DNA from 2 places in the Saliniradius amylolyticus genome. Region 1 is predicted to be linked to the other one. Evidence: riboswitches for the same ligand, from Rfam matches in the RefSeq annotation. Region 1 holds a riboswitch; the other holds the start of a gene.
What was found. Region 1 has a riboswitch for thiamine pyrophosphate ahead of thiC (phosphomethylpyrimidine synthase ThiC). Riboswitches for the same ligand answer to the same signal wherever they lie in the genome.
Positions count from the first base shown of each region.

Region 2: linked by a shared signal. The riboswitch ahead of HMF8227_RS10225 (TonB-dependent receptor) and the one ahead of thiC (phosphomethylpyrimidine synthase ThiC) in region 1 are both predicted to bind thiamine pyrophosphate.

Region 1 covers NZ_CP029347.1:2,407,476-2,415,753, reverse strand. The annotation lists gene HMF8227_RS11275 (HesA/MoeB/ThiF family protein) at 1-441, opposite strand, end outside; gene thiE (thiamine phosphate synthase) at 435-1,931, opposite strand; gene HMF8227_RS11265 (thiazole synthase) at 1,918-2,730, opposite strand; gene thiS (sulfur carrier protein ThiS) at 2,734-2,946, opposite strand; gene HMF8227_RS11255 (FAD-dependent oxidoreductase) at 2,949-4,094, opposite strand; gene thiC (phosphomethylpyrimidine synthase ThiC) at 4,091-5,968, opposite strand; TPP riboswitch at 6,039-6,139, opposite strand; gene HMF8227_RS11245 (metal-dependent hydrolase) at 6,208-7,266, opposite strand; gene HMF8227_RS11240 (TetR/AcrR family transcriptional regulator) at 7,270-7,839, opposite strand; gene HMF8227_RS11235 (alpha/beta fold hydrolase) at 8,009-8,278, shown strand, end outside.
Region 2 covers NZ_CP029347.1:2,190,331-2,198,608, forward strand. The annotation lists gene HMF8227_RS10225 (TonB-dependent receptor) at 1-1,984, opposite strand, end outside; TPP riboswitch at 2,055-2,165, opposite strand; tRNA gene HMF8227_RS10230 (tRNA-Arg) at 2,498-2,574, opposite strand; tRNA gene HMF8227_RS10235 (tRNA-Arg) at 2,793-2,869, opposite strand; tRNA gene HMF8227_RS10240 (tRNA-Ser) at 2,893-2,985, opposite strand; gene csrA (carbon storage regulator CsrA) at 3,192-3,401, opposite strand; gene alaS (alanine--tRNA ligase) at 3,525-6,122, opposite strand; gene HMF8227_RS10255 (regulatory protein RecX) at 6,287-6,631, opposite strand; gene HMF8227_RS10260 (GNAT family N-acetyltransferase) at 6,782-7,918, shown strand; gene HMF8227_RS10265 (alpha-amylase family glycosyl hydrolase) at 7,915-8,278, opposite strand, start outside.

The DNA.
Region 1 (8,278 bases):
AAACACTTTTTTATGTGTTTGGCAGGCCTGGTTTAAGGCAAAGCTGGTGTCCAGACTGTCGGCGCAATCCAGCACAATATCCGCCTCGGCTACATAGTTGCTCAGCACTCTGCCGCTTAGTCTTGTCTTTACAGCCCTCACTCTAACCTCTGGGTTTAGCGCGTAAAGCTGCTGCTCGGCCACCTCAACTTTCGGCGCGTCAATATGGTTGATGCGATAGAGGGGCTGGCGATGAAGATTACTGAGTTCCACCTTGTCATTATCTGCCAGTGTTATACGGCCAATGCCCGCAGCGGCCAAGTACTGGGCCGCCGGGCAGCCAAGGCCGCCAACACCGACGATCAGTACATGGGTCCCGGCCAGCCTCAACTGGCCAGCCTCGCCAAGCTCTTGTAGCATCATCTGCCGGGCGTAGCGCAGACGCTCTTTGTCGCTCAGCATGTCAGGCCCTCCAGTCGGGATTGAAACACTTTGACTCTGGCCCGAACATCCTCGGCTTCGGTGATGGCACTGACGACGGCGACGCTCTCAATGCCGGTGGCAAGCACGCTGTCCAGGTTGTCGGCGTTGATGCCGCCGATGGCCACCTGAGGACAGTTTTTAATCAGGCGTACATAACGACCTAGTCGTTCGGTGCCTTGCAGCTGGCCGCTCATGTCCTTGGTCTTGGTATCGAAGATGGCCCCGAAAGCCATATAGCTGGGCTTGAGCGAGTGGGCCAGCATCATCTCGTACTCACCATGGGTCGAAACTCCTAGGCGAAGTCCAGCGCGAGCGATGGCGCTTAGATCGGCCTTTAGCAGGTCTTCCTGGCCCAGATGCACCCCATAGGCGTCCAATTCTATAGCAAGTTGCCAGTGGTCATTGATGAACAGCTGTACCTCGTTCTCCCGGCAAAGGGCAATGGCTTCGGTAAGTTGTTGACGAAGCTCATCAGGTCCAGCGTGTTTGAGCCTGATTTGTAAGGTTTTAACGGCCAAGGGAATCAGCCTGGTTATCCAGTCGACGCTGTCCACCACGGGATAAAGGCCCAGTGGCTTTGTTTTACAAGGGGCAAAGCCTGGCCCGGGGGGGAGCTCCAGCGGCTCCGGGTTTTGAAGCGCATTGGGCAGGGCGCGGGGAAAGAGCTCGATGTTCTCAGGCCAGCCAGGGTGGGGCAGGTTGGCCTCCGGGCTGTCTTTCGCCAGAGCCAGGCTATGGTTGATATAGGCTTTGGCCAGGGTTAGCGCGTCTTTCAGCGGATAATCTCTTGCCAGCAAGGCGGCGATAGCCGAACTGAAGCGACAACCGGTGCCATGGCTGTTAGACACTGCCTGTCTGGGACTTTGCAGCCAGTAATGATTCTGGCCACAGAGTCCATAGTCTAAGCAATGCCCTGCGGTATCATGGCCGCCTTTGATCACTACGGAGCCTGGGCCCATCCGTTGTATCTGCATGGCCGCCTGCACGCGATCATTGGGGGCTGTCGGACGCAGCCCCGTAAGGACTTCTGCCTCATCCAGGTTGGGAGTAATGACATCCACCAGAGGCAGCAATTGAGATTGTATGGCCTCCAGCGTACCCGGTAGTTGCAACTGACTGCCGGCAGAGGCATTAAGCACAGGATCTAATACGACCCACAACTCAGCGGCAGTCTTTTGGCGTAACTGGCGAATGAAATTGGCAATGATCGCCACTTGAGCCGGTGCAACAATAAGGCCGATCTTGATTCCTCTGAGGGCGATGTGTTTCACGGCAGAGAGTTGTTCCTGCAAAATCCTGTTCCCAACCGGTTCCACAGCGAATACGGCGTTCGGAGTTTGCGCGGTGAGGGCAGTGACCACCGTCTTTCCCTCGGCATTAAAGTCGGCCAAGGTCATTAGATCGGCCTGAATACCAGCGCCTGCGCTAGTGTCGGAGCCTGCTATGGTCAAAACCTTAGGTCGGCGCATGGTCGCTCTCCTGATGCCAAAAAGGGGTGCCCAGAGTAGGCGTGCTGGGGCTGGCCAGCTCTTTTTCGGGCATGATGCCACTGAGATAGGCCTGACGCCCGGCACGGGTAGCATCGGCAAAGGCCCGGGCCATGATAACGGGATCCTGAGACTGGGCGATGGCGGAGTTGAGTAATACACCGTCATAGCCCATTTCCATGACTTGGCAGGCATGAGAAGGTCGGCCCAGTCCTGCGTCGACGATAAGGGGCGTATCGGGCAGTCGCTCGCGCAGCGTCTGTAAGGCATAGGGGTTGAGTATGCCTTTTCCGGTACCGATGGGGGCCGCCCAGGGCATCAGAACTTCACAGCCCACGTCTACTAAGCGCTGGCATAGCACCAGATCATCGGTGCAATAGGGCAGTACCTTAAATCCTTCGTCGATAAGATGTCTGGCGGCTTCCACCAAGCCGAGAGGATCCGGCTGCAGGTTGTAATCATCGCCAATTAGCTCCAGCTTCAGCCAGTCGGTATCAAACAATTCTCGCGACATCCTGGCGAGGGTCAGTACCTCCCGGACGCTATGGCAGCCGGCGGTATTTGGCAGCAGCTGGAGATTCAACTGACGGATCAATTGCCAAAAAGCCTGTCCATCCCCTTGCGCTGGGTTCTGGCGGCGTAGCGAAAGCGTGACTACTTCGGCCCCCGATGCTTTGATGGCGTCATGCATAACATCGGGCGAGGGGTACAGGGCCGATCCAATTAAAAGCCGACTACTCAGGTTCTGGTCAAAAAGCTGCCAGTTTCTCTGTGTGAACATAAGTCAGCCCCCCTGTATGGGTGAAAACACATCCAGCCGATCGCCATCGGTAAGGAGGTGGTGTTCGCTATGCTGACGATCCAGAAACTCATCGTTAACAGCCAGTGCATAGGGCTCGGAAGGCGGCGCCTGCGCCAAAAGCTGAGCGACGCTGGTTCCGGCTTCCAGGGTCACAGGTTGTCGATTCAGGGTGATACTGATCATGGGTTTAGTCATCGTTAATGTCTCGCAGAATGATAAAGCTCCGCGAACTGACTTTGCTCGCGGCGTTGATTAAGGGCTCGATCGGCCCCCAGCTCAAGCATGGTGGTAGCACTGTGCTTGATTTCTTCCAGTAATGCTGGTGCCAGCAGAAAGCCGTGGCGGTAAAGGCCATTGACCTCAATAAGCGCGTTGTCAAAGCGAATAGCGGGGTTATTGTCGGTAAGGGCGGGCCGGCAATGGCTTTGCATCTGGTCGATGCGGGCCTCGGCAAAGCCTGGATGCACCGCATAGGCCGCGGATAACAGTTCCAGTGCCGAGCGAACGGTGATATTGCCGTTGTCCTGGCTTTCGATCTCGGTGGCGCCGATGACATAACGGCTGTTCTCTCTGGGAACGATATACAGCGGATACCTGGGGTGCATGAGCCGTACCGGCCGGTTAAGACGAACCTCATCTGCGGTGACTCTGATCACTTCGCCGCGCACGGCCCGTAAGCTCGGGATTGCGGCACCGGTGCCTCGACAATCGATAATCAGGTTGAAGGCGTCGCGGCGATGGCGAGGTTCAGGCTTGTGCTCGGTCTGATGAGCCGATACATATCCGTTATCGGTGCTATACACATGCCAGTTGCCATGAAAACGAATACCTGAGGACTGAATGGCCCCCTGGGTACTTTGCAGTAAGCTGCGGTTGCATAGCTGCCCTTCACCGGGAAGCAGTAAGCCTTGCGTGAAACGGCCCGCCAGCTCCGGCTCCCATTGGGCGATGGCCTCGGCGTCGCAGTCTATTGCCTGAAGCCCGACAAAGTGGCGACGTCTGTGAGACAGTTGCTGTCGAAATTGCGCCAGGCTGCCTCTGTCTTGTTGATGGGCTATCACCAGTGAGCCTTTCTGCTGGAAAAATACCGGCTGCGGGAGCGTTGCTAATAGCTCTGACCACAGGGGTATCGCCTTTAGGCCCAGACGAACAACCAGATTGTCGCAGCTCACCGACTCGCTGGCGGGGGCCAGCATACCGGCCGCTACATGGGCGGCGCTCTGCTGACCGTCAAGATCGCCCCGATCATACAGGTGCAATTCAGCGCCGAGTTCCTGTAACGCCAAAGCAGTCAACCGGCCCATAAGGCCGGCGCCAATGACGGCAATGCGGGGGGGCTTCATTGGACCTCGTGGTATAGCTTGGCGCCCGAGCTCCTGAATTCCTGCGCCTTGTCTTCCATGCCCCGGGTAATGTCGGTTACCGGAATGGCCTTGTCATGTTCACCCTGTCTCAGTTCCTGACTGAGTTTCATAGAACAGAACTTGGGACCACACATGGAGCAAAAATGGGCCACCTTGCCCGAAGGCTGAGGTAAAGTCTCGTCGTGGTAAGCGCGGGCGCGTTCGGGATCCAGGCCCAGGTTAAACTGGTCTTCCCAGCGAAACTCGAACCTGGCCTGAGACAGAGCATTATCGCGGATCTGAGCACCGGGATGGCCCTTGGCCAGATCGGCGGCGTGGGCGGCGATCTTATAGGTGATCAAGCCTTCCTTGACGTCTTCCTTGTTGGGCAGGCCCAGGTGCTCCTTGGGGGTCACATAGCACAGCATGGCGCAGCCGTACCAGCCAATCTGAGCTGCACCAATGCCTGAGGTGATATGATCGTAACCTGGTGCAATGTCGGTAGTCAGTGGTCCCAGGGTATAGAACGGTGCCTCATGGCACTCTTCAAGCTGCTTATCCATATTTTCCTTGATAAGCTGCATGGGCACATGGCCCGGGCCTTCAATCATGGTTTGCACATCGTGTTCCCAGGCGATTTTGGTCAGCTCGCCCAGAGTCTTAAGTTCGGCAAACTGAGCCTGGTCGTTCGCATCGTAAATTGAGCCGGGGCGCAATCCATCGCCCAGTGAGAAGGCGACATCATAGGCCTTCATAATCTGACAGATGTCTTCGAAGTGGGTATACAGGAAACTTTCCTTGTGATGGGCCAGACACCATTTGGCAATGATCGCACCGCCTCTTGAAACGATGCCGGTGCAACGCTCGGTGGTCATGGGAATAAAAGGCAGGCGCACGCCTGCGTGGATGGTAAAATAGTCCACGCCTTGTTCGGCCTGTTCAATCAGAGTATCCCTGAACACTTCCCAGCTAAGATCTTCGGGCACCCCGCCAACCTTCTCCAGTGCCTGATACAAAGGTACGGTTCCCACCGGTACCGGGCTGTTGCGGATAATCCATTCTCGGGTTTCGTGAATATAGCGGCCGGTGGAGAGATCCATGATGGTGTCGGCACCCCAACGGGTGGCCCAAACCATCTTCTCTACCTCTTCTTCGATAGAAGAGGTCAGAGCGCTGTTACCGATATTGGCGTTGACCTTGACCAAAAAATTACGACCGATGATCATGGGCTCGGATTCCGGATGGTTAATATTAGCGGGGATAATGGCACGTCCTGCCGCTACTTCCTCACGGACAAACTCGGCAGTGATTTGCTCGGGGATCCGCGCACCAAAGCTTTGTCCCGGATGCTGTTGCTTCAGCACCTGCTGCTTGATTCGTTCCCGGCCCATATTTTCTCGAATGGCGATGTATTCCATCTCCGGGGTGATGATGCCTCGCCTGGCATAGTGCATTTGGGTGACATTTGCGCCCGGTAAGGCTTTGCGAGTGTGGCGTTCACCGGGGAAGCGAAGCTCTTTGAGGTAATCGTCAGTAAGGCGTTCACGGCGATAATCCGACTCGGTCTCTGTTTGCGGTTGAGTGTCCTCACGGGCCTTGATCCATCGCTGGCGCAGCGGCTTGATACCCTGGTAAACATCGAGATGTTGTTCACGGTCGGTGTAGGGCCCAGAGGTATCGTAGACCGGCACGGGGTCAGGCTGATACTGGCCTTCATCGGTTTGCATGGCCGTCAGGTGAATTTCGCGCATACCCACGCGAATGTCGTGCTTAACGCCGGATACGTAGATTTTTTTGGAATTGGGAAAAGGGTTAGCCTTAAGCTGGTGAATATAGGCTTGTGCGGCCTGCCGTTGTTGTCGTCTCTCTGACATGATTGATCCTCAGTTGATGTGAAGATCTTGTCAGAGAGCCGATCGGCGTCTGATTGATAAGAATAGGGATCGATTCCCCAGTCTTGTTCCCTCCGCAGGTGTTAGCCTGTTCAGGTTCAACGGATCCCGCTAATGCGGTCTCAGCCCTTTCGGGCACTCCGACAAGATATGTGTCTTTACCCTAACGTCAGCTGCGTCGGAAAGCAAGTGAAGAGAATCTTACCGGTGGTGAACGGTCCTTATGGAATACTCAGATAGGGCAGACGATGAGTTTGCCATTGGCCATTATGTTGTTGGCAAAGGCCAAATCGAAATGCTGGTGGGATACCAGGCCAATGATAACGCAGATCACTGAACCAAAAGCAGGTTGATGAACCAGCGGGCGAGTGAGGTGGAAGAGGGCCGAGATGATACAGTACCGGGTACTGGGCAAAGTCTCTAAAAGGAGCAAAGTTAGGTTGATGCCAGGCGGCTTTTGCTAAGGCGTTGTCCTTACCAGTATTCGGCCAAAGAGGTTTCCATTGCCAATCCGGACTATGGCTGGGCTGGTAGGTAGTGGTGAAGCCTGACAATCGCTGTGTAGCATCCAGGGGTAATGGGATGAAGTTGGTCCGGTAAAATACTCTCGCCCGCCAGTTACCTTGCGCTTTGTGAGTAATGGCTTGCCACAGCAGAGGCGAAAACGGCTGCGGGAACAAACGTATGTCTGATGGCGTTGTATTCGAAGGTAATTGTTGCGATAGCTCCTGTCGGATCTGTTGCTTGATGCCCACTACGACCAGAAGGTACGCCACAGGGAGGAACCAAACCAGTAGGACACTTTTGCAGGACCGGTGTTTTACTATCAACCACAGACACACCAATAGTATCAGGGTGAAATAACCATCCACGACCAACAGCAGATTTGCACTGACTCGCACATCACTGAATGGCTGAAACCATTGGGTTCCGAAAGGCGTCAGAGCATCAAGAAAACAGTGAGAGAGCACGCCTGCTGTGGCAACAAGCCATAACAGTACGAATGGATAGCGATGCGCTGTCAGAAGGTAAGCCGCAGCGGCGATAGTCAGACTCCACAAGGGTGCCAGGAACAAAGAGTGAGTAAAAGAGCGGTGCCAGTAGGCTAAAAAGGCCAGTGGATCGACCCAAAACAGAAGGTAGTCCAAGTCCGGTATTAATGCTGCGAGAACACCCAGTTGCCACCATAAATGGCTTTCTGAGTGATTTTGCGGTGGCCTGATGACAGAGACACTTCTAGCCAGAGCTGCGCCGACAATACCGTGAGTGATGGGATCCATTAACTATTGGGGCGGAGCTAAAGGTTGCAGTCGCGCTTGCAATTGCGCTTTTAGGTGGGGGGGATTCAGCTTATCGTCCGAAAGAAACCGGCCAAAGGTGATTACGTATACCGAAGTGACACCGAGCTCTGTCACAATGCGGGAGAGGCCTTGTGGTTGCCACCTCGCTGCCGTTAAAAACCACTGCACGGTGCGGCTGATGCGAGTAATACCATGCGCCTGAAGATGAATGTGACCGGGCTCTAATTTGTAGCCCAACATTTCCCGTACCAGAGGTTTGTAGGGGGCCAGTGTCTCAAGCCAGCTCGATATGCAATGGGCTAATCGAGCCTCGGCAGTTTGCTGTATAAAACCGGGCTTCTGAGAGGCATCCAGCATATTGGTATCGGCCCGGTCAAACAAAAGATCAGCAAGATCATCCCGTGAGCGAACACATCGGTACAAATCGCTCAAGCTTATATCAAGACCTATAGCCAGCTCATTGATGTTGAAGTCTTCCCAAGAAGTACTCCTTGCCAGTTCCAAAGCTTTATTCAAAACAGTATCGTCGCTGAGCATGAGAATGTTATGCAAGTTCGTTATTTATTGCAGTATAGACGTTAAAGCGTTGGCTCAGGTCCTGAGCAGCATCAACACTAGATGTGTTGACTCGATTTGCGAGTCATTTTTTGAAACATTTCTCCGTTTGTAATTCTGAATGAAAATACGTCTACTGGCATTATCAAAAAAACAGGAATCCAATATGCTCAGGTTAGTCGCGATCACCGTTTTCACTTTGTCATTGCCAATGGACCTTTGTGCTAAAACAATGACAACCAGCCAGTTTATTGTGCAGAGTAATGAGGTGGTGTTACTGGATATTGATACCATCAACACCTCACTGAAAAAACAAGGGGCTGAAGGAAAGGCACATTCCGTGAGTGTGGATAGAGTAAATGGTGCCAAACTTCGAGGACTGCGCTTCGAGTCTGACAATGCGCAAAGAGAGATCCTGTTCTACCCCGGTAATGGC
Region 2 (8,278 bases), 220 kb from region 1:
CATTATTAAAACCGCCGAAACCCCGAGTATAGTAGGTCTCGTCCGTCAGGTTACGTCCCCATAATGACAAGGTCCAATGGGCAAGGTGGTAAGACAAGCTGGCATGGACAAGTTCATAGGCACCCGATTGTTCATTGTGGCCATCGGAGAAGTAGAATTCGTCTTTACCATCCACTTCCACATGCCAGCGCAGACGATCACTTATATCCCAGTTCAAGGCCAGATTGAACATATAGCTGGGGGATTGTGCCTGCTCCCGCTCTTCGACAAAGTCACCATTGGCTCTCTGGTAGCCCTCAAAGCTGGCATCCAATAAGCCCAGGTTGGCACTCAGGTTCAGATTGTCAGTGACTTGCCAGCCAGATTCTAACTCCAGCCCCTGATGTTCGCCCAAATCAGCATTATCAATCACATCGATAAAGGAGGCAGTACCATCAGGCCTGCTCTGTACGTCAAAATCGCTGATCTGAGTGTCTTTACGATCCATATAGAAGGCCGCGACACGGACAAAACTTTGCTTGCCGCTCCATTTAAGGCCTAACTCGTAGTTCCAGTTATATTCAGGGTCATACAAGCGCTTCTCGGCACTGACACGTTCGTCTGGATTAAAACCGCTGGCCTTATAGCCACGATAAAGCCCCGCATACAGCATCGTGTTTGAGGTAAGATCGTAGTCGAGTACCAGCTTACCGCCCAACATAGTCTCACTTAAACGCTCACGATAGGCATTAGAGTCCTGATAGTCGATTTCGTAGTGGTCCAGTCGCAAGCCTGCCGTGAGCCCCAGTCGTTCGCTGAGACGCGAGCGGGTTTCAGCGTAAATGGCCTGGTTATCAGGCTGATACTCACTGGTAAAGTCTGACGCGGCGTAAGTATATTGACGCAGCAGATCCTCCTCGGTCGCCTTAACAAAGACCCCCAAAGTCCAATCTGTAGACTGGTTAAACAGAGCACTGATATCGTTGGAAGATGCCCGAAGTTCTATGGTCTGAGTATCTCTGTCTCTGAAGTACGCATCAAAAGAGGTATACCCCCAGGGATGAAAGCCGGTAAAAGTCCAGTCTTCATCATAGGCATAGCCAATCTCAGACTCCGCATGGGTGCCTATCGCCAACAGTTCGCCCCAAGAGACTTGATAACGCGCTCTTAAACCCAGCGCATGAGTCTGCTGGCGATCAAATCCAGGTTGGTCAGAACGGGTCTGGCGATTGTTTTCCAATGAGAAGGCATCATAGCCATTGTCGATATCAAAATGCTGGTAATTCAAATCTAGGGTTAACCGCTCAGAAGCCAGGTAACGCAATTTAAATCGGCCAGTAAGCTCATCCTGTCCATTGGTGTCTTCCCGGTTCAGGTGGATATTCTCAACAAAGCCGTCGCTTTTATGTTGCTGAAGCGCAACGCGGTAAAATACTCTGTCAGTTAAAGCGCCTCCTATGGCAGCGCCGAGTCGCCAGGTATCCTGCTGCGCCAGAGTCAATGATACCTTCTGGGTTTGTTCTGCGGTGGCTTCGGTGGTTTTGATCTTTATCGCTCCCGCCAAAGCACTGGCACCAAATTCAGTGGCCTGTGGACCTTTAAAAATTTCGACTTGCTCAACATCAAACAAGGTTCCCACTGCTGCGATACCGGAAAAGTCCATATCATCCACAATGACGCCGACTGATGGATTGATGGGTTCGGCGAACTGACTGCGCTCCCCGATACCGCGAATTTGGATGTAACGCCCACGAGAAGCGCCCGTTGCAAAATTAACATTCGGCGCCACATTCAAAATCTGCTCCAGGTGCTGAGCCTGACGGAGCTCAATGTCTTGTGCACCAACAATAGACAGGCTGGAAGGCAACTTTTGCAGACTACGCTTTTGAAAGTCACTGCTAACGATAATGTGTTCAACATCCTGTGGCAGCTGTTCGGCAACGCCGACAGCGCTAAACAAACCGCTTACAGCAGTCGTCAAGGCAAGGGTCGATAGTTTTAGCATTATGGATCTTCTCTGTTACATCGTGAAAAGATCCGGCGTTACGGCAGGTCAATGGGAGTTTTATTGCAGGGTGAAATCCCCCAACCATTCCTACGCCGGTATTATCCGGATCAGGTGTAAGGGTTCACACGCCACCTCAGTGAACGTGAATCTCAGCCTCTCGGCACCCCTTGGTTACTTCAGGCCTAGCCTGAATCGGTGGCGATTGTAGCAAGGCCCAGCAGAACTGCAACAGAGAAAGCGAAAAAGGGCTGAGGCTTGACTAGCAATACATGCTGTAGAGGGCTTCTAATGGCGTATCTGCGCGCGACAAACCTCAATAGGAGTCATACCAAACTGCCCAAAGAATTGTGGAAGGATTGCTCGGGCTGTCCATGCCCTCGCCCTAGCGGGCCAGCCTATGGCTGTCCCAAAACCCACCCGGCGTTTTGGTCGAACCTGAGGAGATTCTCACCTCCTCGTACGCGGATAAAAGAAAAGGCCCTGTCTTGCGACAGGGCCTTTTCTTTTATATGGCGCGTGTGGAAGGATTCGAACCTCCGACCGCCTGGTTCGTAGCCAGGTACTCTATCCAGCTGAGCTACACACGCTTTAAACTAATTGTACTATTCTACACCAAAAGTAGAAAAATGGCGCGTGTGGAAGGGTGAAGCAAAACCTTTATCCTGTGGATGAAGGAAGTTTGCTGAACGACAAGCCATGGATGGCTTGGCTGGAATATCCGTACAAGGACGTAAACACCCTAAATACGCTTCCATTCACAACTTCTACACCGCTCTTCAAAAAGTATCTCACTTTCAGAAGAAGATGGCGCGTGTGGAAGGATTCGAACCTCCGACCGCCTGGTTCGTAGCCAGGTACTCTATCCAGCTGAGCTACACACGCGCTGACCATTGCATTAAAAATAATGGCGGAGAGAGAGGGATTCGAACCCTCGATAGAGCTACAAACTCTATACTCCCTTAGCAGGGGAGCGCCTTCAGCCACTCGGCCATCTCTCCTCAATGTGGGAGCGAAGTTTAATGATTCACTGGGCGAAGTCAAACCTTTTTTGGGCTGCCAACATACAGGTGTTGGAGTTTTGCACGATTCGGTGAGTTTTTATTAAGTAGGGCTAGTTTTTCTATGATTACCTGCAGAAAACCGGACCAGTTCGGCAATCAAAAGACATAAAAAAAGGCTGGAATTACCAGCCTCTTTTTTGTGCCTAATCGTCGCTATCAGAGGAAGCCAAACTTCCTGAGTCAGAGTTTTTCTCTGCCTGAATGCGCATATAGATCTCTTCACGATGAACAGACACTTCTTTGGGGGCGTTCACACCGATGCGAACTTGATTCCCTTTCACTCCCAGAACGGTAACGGTCACTTCGTCACCGATCATCAGAGTCTCACCAACACGACGGGTTAAAATCAGCATTCTCTTGCTCCTTTCCGTTAATCATCTTTCCTTCCAGTACCATCAAGCGTTGAAATCCTCTGCAACGCCGATCATTCCTTGTTTTTGTGTCACTGCAAAAACTGATCTGCCATGGTCCGGCGATTATAGCCTATCCTCTAACCATGTCGCCACCGAAGCCAGTGCCTGGTCAAGGTTTTCTGGCTGTTTACCACCGGCTTGTGCCATGTCTGGCTTACCGCCGCCTTTGCCTCCCACCTGCTGGGCCACATAATTGACCAGTTCCCCGGCCTTCACTTGCCCCACCAGATCTTTGGTGACACCGACGATCAGATTAACTTTGCCTTGTCCCGGCACACCCAGCACAATCACGCCAGAGCCCAGCTGATTCTTCAAGGTGTCCATCAGATCCCGCAGTGATTTGGGTTCCACGTCTTCCAATTTAGCAGACAGGACTTTTGTCCCGCTTATTTCATACGCCTGGGAAAGCAGTTCGGATCCCGCCTGACTGGCCATTTTCTGTTTCAATTGCTGAACCTGTTTTTCCAAAGCCTTTTGCTGGTCCAGAATCTGCTCTATACGCTCAACCAGTTGGCTGGGTTCAGATTTTACCTTTCCCGCGACCTGCTTCAGTTGTTCACTCTGGGCCTGACTAAAGGCCAGGGCCGCCTCGCCCGTTACTGCCTCAATACGACGTACGCCCGAAGCAATCCCCGCCTCGCTGGCGATGCGGAACAGGCCGATATCACCAGTTTGATTCACATGGGTTCCCCCGCACAGCTCCATTGAGAAAGGCCCCATACTGACGACTCTTACATCATCATCATACTTTTCACCAAAGAGTGCCTGGGCACCGGCGGCTTTCGCCTGCTCCAGTTCCATAAGCTGAGTTTCCAGACTGTGATTCTGTCGGATCTGCTCGTTAACGACTGACTCTAACTGCTCAATCTCATCATGGGTCAGGGCCTCGAAGTGCGAGAAGTCGAAGCGCATTCGCTCCGGCTCTACCAAAGAGCCTTTTTGGTTCACGTGCTCGCCCAATACCTGTTTAAGCGCCGCATGCAACAAGTGAGTGGCACTATGATTGAGCTTAATGGCCTGACGACGTTCGGAATCGATCACTGCATTGACGTTATCACCTACCTTCAGCGGCACCTCTGCCACCCCTTTATGAGCAATGGCCTTGCCCATATGCTGAGTGTCGGTGACACGGAAAACACCGCCTTTCATTTCCAAGATCCCGGTATCGCCGACCTGACCGCCGGATTCGGCATAAAATGGCGTATTGTCCAAAACCACCATTCCCGTTTGACCAGCTTCCAACTGCTCAGTCTTATCATCGGTGCTAAACAGCTCTACCACCTTGGCATTACCCGCTTCGTTATCGTAGCCGGTAAACTCAGACAGCTGCTCTGAGATCAGGGTGTCATTGTAATCCTTACCAAATTGACTGGCTTGCTGAGCACGCTTTCGCTGCTCGGCCATGGCTTTTTCAAAGCCCGCTTCATCGATGGTGTAACCTTTTTCACGGGCCACATCATTGGTCAGGTCGGCGGGAAAGCCGTAGGTATCATACAATTTAAACACAAGCTCACCGGGGATCTGCTTATCGCCAATGTCGGTCAGAGCATCATTGAGCATTTGCAGACCTCGCTCCAAAGTACGGGAAAACTGCTCTTCTTCCAGCTTTAACACCTTCTCGATGGTCGTACGCTGCTGCTTCAATTCTGGATAGGCTCCACCCATCTCATTAATCAGGGCCTCCACCAGCTGGTAGAAGAAAACATCCTCGGCACCCAGCTTATAACCGTGACGCACGGCACGGCGTATAATGCGACGCAACACATAGCCCCGACCTTCATTGGAGGGCATAACACCATCGGCAATCAAAAAGCTGCAAGAGCGAATATGGTCGGCGATCACACGCAGCGATTGATTTTCCAAATCCTCAGTGCCGGTGACCGTTGCCGCCGCCTTAATCAGATTCTGGAACAGGTCAATTTCATAGTTGCTGTGAACGCCTTGTAAGATAGCGGCAATACGCTCCAGGCCCATGCCGGTGTCGATAGACTGCTGGGGCAGGTCTTCCATGGTGCCATCCGCCAGACGGTTGTACTGCATAAACACCAGATTCCAGATCTCGATAAAGCGGTCGCCATCTTCTTCTGGTGTTCCGGGAGGCCCACCCCAGATATGCTCGCCGTGATCATAGAAGATCTCGGAGCTGGGACCACAGGGGCCGGTATCGCCCATAGACCAGAAGTTGTCCGAGGTGCTGATGCGAATAATTTTATCCGCCGGAACGCCGATTTCCTTGGCCCAGATATCATAGGCCTCGTCATCTTCGTGATAGATGGTCACCAGTAGCTTTTCCTTAGGCAGCTTAAGCTCGTCGGTCAGAAACTGCCAGGCAAACTGAATGGCTTCACGCTTAAAGTAATCGCCGAAGCTGAAGTTGCCCATCATCTCGAAAAAGGTATGGTGGCGCGCGGTATAACCGACATTTTCCAAGTCATTATGCTTACCGCCGGCACGCACGCAGCGCTGTGCCGATGTGGCCCGGTTATAGTCGCGTTTCTCAATGCCAAGCAGAGTATCCTTAAACTGGTTCATACCCGCGTTGGTGAACAATAAGGTCGGGTCGTCATGTGGCACCAGTGAACTGGTGGGTACCACTTGGTGGCCTTTGGCGGCAAAAAAGTCCAGAAATTTACGTCGAATATCAGCAGTGCTAATGGTCATTGATGGTCCCGGAAAACGCTTAAATTTATCCAAAATACGTGATCCGGCACCATACCATGAATAGTCAGCGAATGTCAGCGTACAAAGGCCTTGTGACAATCAAAAACCCACCTAAAAAGTGGCGATTCCATCTGTCTCAATACAGAAATACCCTGAAGGGGGGGTTACTCGTTTTCAGCATCTTCCATGGCGTAACGCGTCTGCTCTTGGGTAAACCCACGATACTGCATAAAGCGCAGTCGTTTAAAACGGTCCTTTTGATCCTGAATGGGGTTGGCATACTTACGGCGATAGACGACTCTGGCTGCCTCAAACCAGTCACCTTCTAACTCAGAGAAAGCCTGTCGGATATAGGCATCCTCCACCTGTTTCTGACGCAGTTCAGCCTCAATTCGCCGCTCTCCATAACCGTTGTTATAACGCTGACGCACAAAGCTCTCGGCAAAACGAGCGTCAGACTGTAGGCCCTGTTCGGCAAATTCGTCCAACACCCGATGAACTAATGTCATATCCAGCTCCCGCTGCTGGCACTTACGCACAAGCTCACTGCGCCCATGTTCTCGCCGCGCCAATAAACGAGTTAACAGGTTAACAATGATCGATCGCTCAGAGTCTGTCATAGTTAGTATATGGGATTTATGGTCAGGCTATTGTAGCGAATGCAACGAGCAGTCACAGCGACCTTTGTCAAAAGCATTGCGGATATTCCTCATTGGGACCGGTTGACTCCCAAGCAGCCCTTTCTGCAGCATCATTTTTTATTCGCATTGGAGCAAAGTGGTTGTGTCGGCGGTGACAGCGGCTGGCAACCACATCATATGGCTCTCTATCAGGATGACGAGTTAGTAGGCGCCTTACCCTTATATGTAAAGGAGCATAGCTACGGTGAGTATGTGTTCGACTTTGCCTGGGCAGACGCCTATTACCGCTATGGGCTGGACTACTACCCCAAACTGGTCAGTGCCATCCCCTTTACCCCAGTGCCGGGCCCTCGACTGTTAACCTCTCCTTCCTGTGATGTAAAGGCGCTCTGGTCGGTGGCCGAGCGTGCGATTCTGTCAGAATGTCAGCACCAGGACTATTCCTCATTTCATCTGTTGTTTCCGGAAAGCGGGCACTGGCCTCAAGACTGCTCCTTGCTTAAGCGGCACAATGTCCAGTTTCACTGGTTCAATCGAGGGTACACTGACTTTGACGACTTTCTGGCCGGATTTAGCTCCCGCAAACGCAAGAACCTGAAAAAAGAGAGGCAAAAACTCAGAGCACAGGAGGTCAACATTGAGCGTCTCACCGGCAGTGCCATCACAACTCAGGTAATGGATGACTTTATCCACTGTTACCGACAAACCTACCTGAAACGCTCCGGTCACAGTGGGTATCTCAACCCGGCATTTTTCCAGCGCATCAGGGAGACCATGGCCGAACAGATGCTCATCGTCCGAGCCGAGCAGCGCGGCCGCCTGCTCGGTTCAGCACTGTTGTTCTTTGACCAGACCCATCTCTATGGCCGCTACTGGGGCGCGCTAGAACCTCTGGATGGCCTGCATTTTGAAACCTGCTACTACCAGGGCATTGAGTTTTGCATCAAACGTGGTCTTAAGGTATTTAACCCCGGGACTCAGGGCGAGCATAAGATTCAACGTGGTTTTGAGCCCACCCAGTGTTATTCGGGCCACAGGCTGGTGCGGCCCGAGTTCCATCAGGCAGTGGGCGACTTTATTCAGCAAGAGCACGGTCACCTGAACGACTACATTCGGGAGGCCGCGACTCTGTTGCCGTTTAAAAAAGATGGCTAACGAACAAACACCCGATAGCCCCACGGCTCGATGTTTAGCTCACTGCCCCGTCCGAAGCTAACGGCCTCACCGCTAAAGTAATCCATATAATCGCCATGGTGCAACGACTGAGGAAAGCTGACCTGTTGCGGACGATCAGAAAAATTCATCAGCGCAAACACCTTATCCTTGTCATTTTGGCGTACAAAGCTGAACACCGACTCTGGCACACTGTTTTCAACTTTAATCATGGTCGCCCCCCAATGGCCATGCCACAGTGCCGTATTCCTCTTCATCAACGCAAAGAGCTTTTTATACAGAGCACCTATAGGGTGAGGCTTCCACATGATAGGGTCCCGATCAAAAAACTGCAGGCGTTTA